3 regions of the Streptomyces sp. NPDC029152 genome follow, and region 1 is predicted to be linked to each of the others. Evidence: riboswitches for the same ligand, from Rfam matches in the RefSeq annotation. Region 1 holds a riboswitch; each other region holds the start of a gene.
The links. A riboswitch is a leader RNA that binds a small molecule or an ion and turns the genes downstream of it on or off. The one in region 1 is predicted to bind cobalamin.
Positions count from the first base shown of each region.

Region 2: it holds a riboswitch for cobalamin, as region 1 does, so the genes downstream of both, ACZ4V6_RS13120 (ribonucleoside-diphosphate reductase subunit alpha) here and ACZ4V6_RS17885 (cobalamin biosynthesis protein) in region 1, are expected to answer to the same signal.
Region 3: it holds a riboswitch for cobalamin, as region 1 does, so the genes downstream of both, ACZ4V6_RS19990 (energy-coupling factor ABC transporter permease) here and ACZ4V6_RS17885 (cobalamin biosynthesis protein) in region 1, are expected to answer to the same signal.

Region 1 covers NZ_JBVHWR010000007.1:359,897-362,086, forward strand. Annotated here, with positions in the region: gene ACZ4V6_RS17880 (cobyric acid synthase) at 1-48, opposite strand, end outside; gene ACZ4V6_RS17885 (cobalamin biosynthesis protein) at 45-1,010, opposite strand; cobalamin riboswitch at 1,126-1,273, opposite strand; gene ACZ4V6_RS17890 (hypothetical protein) at 1,408-1,629, opposite strand; gene ACZ4V6_RS17895 (inorganic phosphate transporter) at 1,664-2,190, opposite strand, start outside.
Region 2 covers NZ_JBVHWR010000005.1:190,334-192,523, forward strand. Annotated here, with positions in the region: gene mctP (monocarboxylate uptake permease MctP) at 1-231, shown strand, start outside; gene ACZ4V6_RS13115 (GNAT family N-acetyltransferase) at 305-811, shown strand; cobalamin riboswitch at 864-1,003, shown strand; gene ACZ4V6_RS13120 (ribonucleoside-diphosphate reductase subunit alpha) at 1,128-2,190, shown strand, end outside.
Region 3 covers NZ_JBVHWR010000009.1:12,575-14,764, forward strand. Annotated here, with positions in the region: gene ACZ4V6_RS19985 (energy-coupling factor ABC transporter substrate-binding protein) at 1-270, opposite strand, end outside; gene ACZ4V6_RS19990 (energy-coupling factor ABC transporter permease) at 267-962, opposite strand; cobalamin riboswitch at 993-1,176, opposite strand; gene ACZ4V6_RS19995 (potassium channel family protein) at 1,305-1,880, opposite strand; gene ACZ4V6_RS20000 (chloride channel protein) at 1,877-2,190, opposite strand, start outside.

The DNA of each region.
Region 1 (2,190 bases):
CTTGCCGGCGTCGGAGGTGGTGCCGGCGACGAGGAGGCCACCGTTCATGACGTACGTCCCTTCCTGCCGATCCCGCGGACGAGCAGTCGCGCGCCCGCGCACACGCCCAGCGCCAGCCAGTTCACGCGCCGGGACAGCCGTACGGCCCGCTCGATGTCGCCGGATCCGGCCCGGACGGCGCGCCCCGCCGCCCCGTTGAGCACCGGCCGGTGCTCGACCCGGCCGCCGTAGGAGAGGGTCCCGCCGAGCCGCACGCCCAGGGCGCCCGCGAAGGACGCCTCCACGGGACCGGCGTTGGGGCTCGGGTGCCGTGCGGCGTCGGCGCGCCAGGCCCGTGCGGCGCCCCGGGGGTCGCCGCCGGCCACGGTGGTCAGGACGGCGGTCAGGCGGGCGCCCGGCCAGCCCGCGAGGTCGTCGAGCCGGGCCGAGGCCCAGCCGTACCGCCGGTACCTGGGGGACCTGTGGCCGACCATGGCGTCCAGGGTGTTCACGGCCCGGAAGCCGAGCAGCCCCGGCACGCCGCCGAGCGCGCCCCACACCAGGGCGCCCACGACCGCGTCGGAGGTGTTCTCGGCGACGGACTCCACGACGGCCCGGGCGATGCCGTCGGCGTCCAGCGCCTGCGGGTCCCGCCCGCACAGGTGCGGCAGCCGGGCCCGGGCGACCTCGACGTCGCCGGAGTCCAGGGCCCGTCCGATCGCGCGGGCCTCGCGGGCCAGCGAGGTCCCGCCGACGACGGCCCAGGTGGCCGCGCCGGTCAGCGCGACGGAGGCGGCGGGGGAGGGGCGGACGGCGCGGGCGGCGGCGGCTCCGAGGGCGGCGGCGCCGCCGGCGCACACGGCGGTGTGCAGCGCGCCCCAGCCCCGGTGGTCACGCCACAGCACCCGTTCCACGGCACCGGCGGCACGGCCGAACGCGGCGACCGGGTGCCCGCGGCGCGGATCGCCGAGGAGGAGGTCGCCGAGAAGGCCGGCGGCGGCGCCGTACGCGAAGACGCGTTCGGCGCGCACGGCTCAGCCGGCCGTGGGGGCCGCGGGAAGGGACGGCGCAGGTGTGTCGCTGGTGAGCCTGGAACGGCAGCCGCGCATGGCGATATGTCCTCACTCAGGGTGTCCACGCCCTGGTTCGACGAAATCGGCGGTGAGAGTTCCTGGCTCCCGGGACCGTACTCGCGTACCGCCCCGGTGACAGTGGCGGGACCGCGCCGGACTCGCACCGGCTTCCTCTCCTGCCGCCGTAATGGCTCCGGCAGTCCACCACGGCCCGCGAACACCCGTCAACTTGCCGTTGACCTGCGCCGGGGGAGTGTGCGAAGGCCCACACACGGGTGGTGTGCGCCGGCACGGGAAGAGCGCGGGGCGCGGGACGGTGGAGTCCGTCCCGCGCCCCGCGCTCTTCCCGTGCCGGTCAGGCGACGATCAGGTAGATCCCGTACGCCACCGCCGCCGCGCAGGCCGCGAAGCAGGCGTAGGCGCCGGTGACCGCGAGCACCGCGGAACCGCCCCGGGCGACGGCCCGTTCCTGGCGGGAGAGACCGGCGATGCCGAGGGTGAACAGGGCCACCAGAGCCACGGTGGCCACGAGGCTGACCCCGAAGACGGAGCCGAGGGCTGCCCAGTCGATTGTCATGGCGGTTCTCTTCCTTCGTGTCCGGCGGGCGGGCTCAGACGGGGGTGGCGGCCGACGGGGCCTTGGTGCCGGCGGTGGCGGCCGGGGCCGCGACGGTGGCGGTGAGCTCCTCGCCCACGCCCGCCGGGGGCGGGGTCACGGCGGCGATCGCCGTGGTCACCACGCCGGCCGGCTCGGGCTCCGGCTCGTCGCCCGCGTTGACGTTCGTGTGGTCGACGACCTCGCGCCGGGAGATCCGCCAGATCGCGAAGCTGGAAGCGACCAGGAAGACCGCCACGAGCGCCGTGCCCCAGTCCCCGAAGCCGCAGACCCACTCGGCGAGCGCGCCGACCAGCGCCGCGGCCGGCAGGGTCAGGCCCCAGGCGACGAACATGCGGGTGGCCGTGGACCAGCGCACCACGCCGCCCTTGCGGCCGAGGCCCGCGCCCATGACCGCGCCGGAGACGGAGTGCGTGGTGGAGAGGGAGAAGCCCAGGTGCGAGGAGGCCAGGATGACCGTGGCGGCGCTGGTCTGGGCGGCGAAGCCCTGCTGCGGCTGGAGGTCGGTCAGGCCCTTGCCCA
Region 2 (2,190 bases), on a different contig from region 1:
CACTTCGGCGGCTCCTCGGAGGAGATCCCGGGTATCGGCGAGATCGGTTACATCGGTCTCACCGCCTTCGCGCTGAACGTCCTGGTCACCGTGGTCCTGACCTTCGTCCTGAGGGCCGTCAAGGCCCCCGACGGCGTCGACGAGACGCAGCCGGCCGACTACACGGCGGACGCGGGCGACCCGGGCGTCCGGGTGGAGCTGCCGCCGGCCACGGCGGGCACCTCGCACTGACCCGCGCACGGGCGACGGGCCGTCGGAGAAAACCGGCGGCCCGTCGCCGTACCCGTCGGGCACACTCGGCGGCATGGACTTCGTGATCCGGCACGCGGCCGCCGACGAGTACGACACCCTCGGCGAGATCACCGCGCGGGCCTATCTCCAGGACGGCCTCCTCGACTTCGGTGAGGACGACGCCTACCTCGGCGAGCTGCGGGACGTGGCCGGACGGGCGGCGGCCGCGGAGGTCCTGGTGGCCGCCGCGGACGGCCGCGTCCTCGGCGGCGTGACCTTCGTACCGTCCGGCGGCCCCATGGCCGACATCGCCCGGCCCGGCGAGGCCGAGATACGCATGCTCGCCGTCGCCCGCGAGGCACGGGGACGCGGCGTGGGCGAGGCACTCGTGCGGACCTGCGTGGACCGCGCCCGGGCCGTCGAGGGCTGCACCGGCCTCGTGCTGTCGACCCAGCGGGCGATGCGCACCGCCCACCGGCTCTACGAACGCCTGGGCTTCGCCCGCACCCCCGACCGCGACTGGAACCCGCTGCCGGAGCTCGACGACATCATGCTGCTCACCTACCGGCTGCCCCTCTGACACCGACGCGGCACAACATCTGGGGGTGCTCGCAGGTCGCGGCACAAGATGTATGCTCGTGCTCGCTGTCGCCGCAGGGGAATCCGGTGCGAATCCGGAACTGTCCCGCAACGGTGTACTTGTGCGTGTTCGCGTCCCCGCGTGAGCACGCACGGGCTCAGTCCGAGGACCTGCCGACAGTGCGCCCGGCCGTCCCGGCCCGGGTGCCATGACGTCCGGGCCTCGTGGAGTGGGCCGGTGGACGCGACGCCGTGTGCGCTCGTGAGCTGCCCCCTGCCCTCCGCCAGGCCCCGTGCCGAGCGAGGGAGAGCCCCACGTGACCATCGCGCCAGCCGATCCGGCTCCAGCGACCCCGGTGACCGAGGAACCCGACGGACCCGGTGCCGCCCTGCTGCGGACCCTGACCGGCCTCACCGCCGACCTCCCCGACGCCGATCCCGGCCGGGTCGCCGCCGCCGCGCTGCGCGGCCGGTCCGCGCGCGCCGACGAGGCGGAACTGCGGGAGCTCGCCACGGAGGCCGCGGCCGGCCTGATCTCGGAGGACCCGGCCTACTCCCGCCTCGCCGCCCGGCTGCTGACCATCGGCATCCGCGCCGAGGCCGCCTCCCAGGGCGTCACCGGCTTCACGGAGTCCGTCGCCACCGGCCACCGCGAGGGCCTGATCGCCGACCGCACGGCCGCTTTCGTCCGCCGGCACGCGGCCCGCCTGGACGCGCTGATCGACCCGGCCGCCGACGACCGCTTCGGCTACTTCGGGCTGCGCACGCTGTACAGCCGCTACCTGCTCCGGCACCCGATCACCCGCAAGGCCGTCGAGACGCCCCAGCACTTCCTGCTGCGCGTCGCGGCCGGACTCGCCGAGGACGACACCACCCGGTCCGCCGACGAAGTCGCCGCGCTCTACGGTCTGATGAGCCGTCTGGACTACCTGCCCTCCTCCCCCACCCTCTTCAACTCCGGCACCCGGCACGCCCAGATGTCGTCCTGCTACCTCCTCGACTCCCCCAAGGACGAGCTGGACTCCCTCTACGACCGCCTCCACCAGGTCGCCCGCCTGTCCAAGCACGCCGGCGGCATCGGCATCGCCTACTCCCGCGTCCGTGCCCGGGGTTCGCTGATCCGCGGCACCAACGGGCACTCCAACGGCATCGTCCCGTTCCTGAAGACGCTGGACGCCTCGGTCGCCGCCGTGAACCAGGGCGGCCGGCGCAAGGGCGCGGCGGCGGTCTACCTGGAGACCTGGCACGCCGACATCGAGGAGTTCCTGGAGCTTCGGGACAACACCGGCGAGGACGCCCGCCGGACGCACAACCTGAACCTCGCGCACTGGATCCCGGACGAGTTCATGCGCCGGGTGGACGCCGACGGGCCGTGGTCGC
Region 3 (2,190 bases), on a different contig from region 1:
CAGCCCGAAGTAGTAGGCCAGCACCCCGGCACCGAGCGCCGCCTGCACGGCGAACAGCGCGGACTCGATCTCCCCGGACGGCGGCTCGTACAACGGCGAGAACCACGGCTCGTAGTCCGGCTCGATCTGCGTGATCGCCGTCTCCGCCTCGGCGTCGGCACCGGTGAACGGCTCCTCCTTGTGGTCGCCGAGGCCGAGCACCAGCGGCAGCACCGCGAGCGCGGCCACGACGGCCAGCAGCAGGACGTTGATCTTCGTGTTGCGGCTCATCGGACGACCGCCTCCTCGCGGGCGCCGGTGCCGGCCGGCAGCACGCCCAGCCGGGTCAGCTCGCCCTTGCTGGACTGCACCAGCAGCCGCATCACGACCACCGTGAGCAGGCCCTCGCTCACCGCGAGCGGGATCTGCGTGACGGCGAAGATGGACCCGAACTTGCCGAGCGCGCCCAGGAATCCGCTGCTCGGGTCGGGGAAGGCCAGCGCCAGCTGCACGCTGGTGACGCAGTACGTGGACAGGTCGGCGACGAACGCCGCGAAGAACACCGTGACCATCAGCGGCGCCCCGTACCGGCGCAGCAGGCGGTAGGTGCCGTACCCGGCCCACGGGCCGGCGATCGCCATCGAGAAGGCGTTGGCGCCGAGCGTGGTCAGCCCGCCGTGGGCGAGCAGCAGCGCCTGGAAGAGCAGGGTGATGGTGCCCAGGACCGCCATGACGGGCGGCCGGAACAGGACGGCGCCCAGGCCGGTCCCGGTGGGGTGCGAGCAACTCCCGGTGACGGACGGCAGTTTCAGGGCCGACAGTACGAACGTGAAGGCTCCGGACGCCCCGAGCAGCAGCGTGCTCTCGGGATGTTCCCGGACCTCACGGGTGAGTGACCGTACTCCGTGGACGACGAACGGCGCGGACGCGACGCCCCAGGCGATCGCGTGCGCCGGAGGCAGGAAGCCCTCGGCTATGTGCATGGCTCAGCAGACCCTCTCCAGCACCTCGTGGATGGACGACGCGCCTTGGCCGGTCTCCTGGCTGACGGGTACCACCGCCCGAACTCCGCCTTCCCGGGTCACGAGGACCCAGTGGCTGCCCGCGAGGGCCGGAGCCGGACTTCCCGATCACAGTGGCGAGGGCCGCACCGGTACTTCACCGGATTTCCCGTTCACCAAGGCGTGGCGACAGTAGTGCGCCCACGAGGGTGGTGACAAGCGGGCCTCCCGGCGGCCGGCCCCCGGGGCCGGGGGGACTTCCCGCGCGGGCACGCCGTCGTACGGGGCCGCGCGCCCCCGCCCGACGTGGCGAAGATCTCAGCCTCACATGCCCTCGCCGTCGGGGGCGCCGCCGCCGGAGTCCCGGGCCACCCGGGAACGCAGCTGCTGGCTCAGCGCCGTCCCCGCGGCGGTGAGGAAGACGAAGCTGTAGACGATCTGCAGGAGCGTCACGAGCCGTGCCGTCTGGCCCCGTGGGGTGATGTCCCCGTACCCGACGGTGGCCAGGGTGACGACGGTGAAGTACAGGGAGTCGACACGCGTGTGCAGCCCGTGGAACTCACCGGGCTGCTTGGCCAGGAGGTAGTAGGCCGCGGCGAAGACGTGCACCGACAGCAGGACCAGCAGGGAGATGGCCACGCCGGGGTGGGTCTCCGTGCGGCCGGTGAGGACGCGGCGGATCTGCCGCAGCAGCAGAACGGCGACGGTCGCCAGGCCCAGGGCGAACAAGAGCCAGCTCAGAACCGGGTGACGGGGACCCAGCCGGTCGAGGGGCAGCAGGAAGTAGGCGGCGACCAGGCACACGACCGCACCGCCCCGCGCCAGCCAGGGACGCGCCGAACGCCAGGGGACACCGGACCCGGCCCGGTGCGCCCGCCCGGCGCCCCCGCGGCCGGTCACCGGCCCGTCCCCGGCCCGGAACGCGCCTCCGCCCCCGCCGGCGGCCCGGGCTCCGGCGGGCTCCGGCGGAGCGCCTGGGCGACGACGAAGGCGACCACCGACGAGATGACGACCAGCGGCATCTGTTCGTGCGCGTCCGCGCCCAGCAGCAGGACCGCGAGCACCGAACTGGCCAGCGGCAGCCCCGTCACCGCGGCCATGGCGGCGGGCATGCCGAGGGCGAGGGCCGGGGTCACGCCGAAGCCGGGCAGGCCGGAGCAGGCCACGGCCGTGGCCGCGCCCAGCAGCAGGGAGGGGAAGATCGGACCAC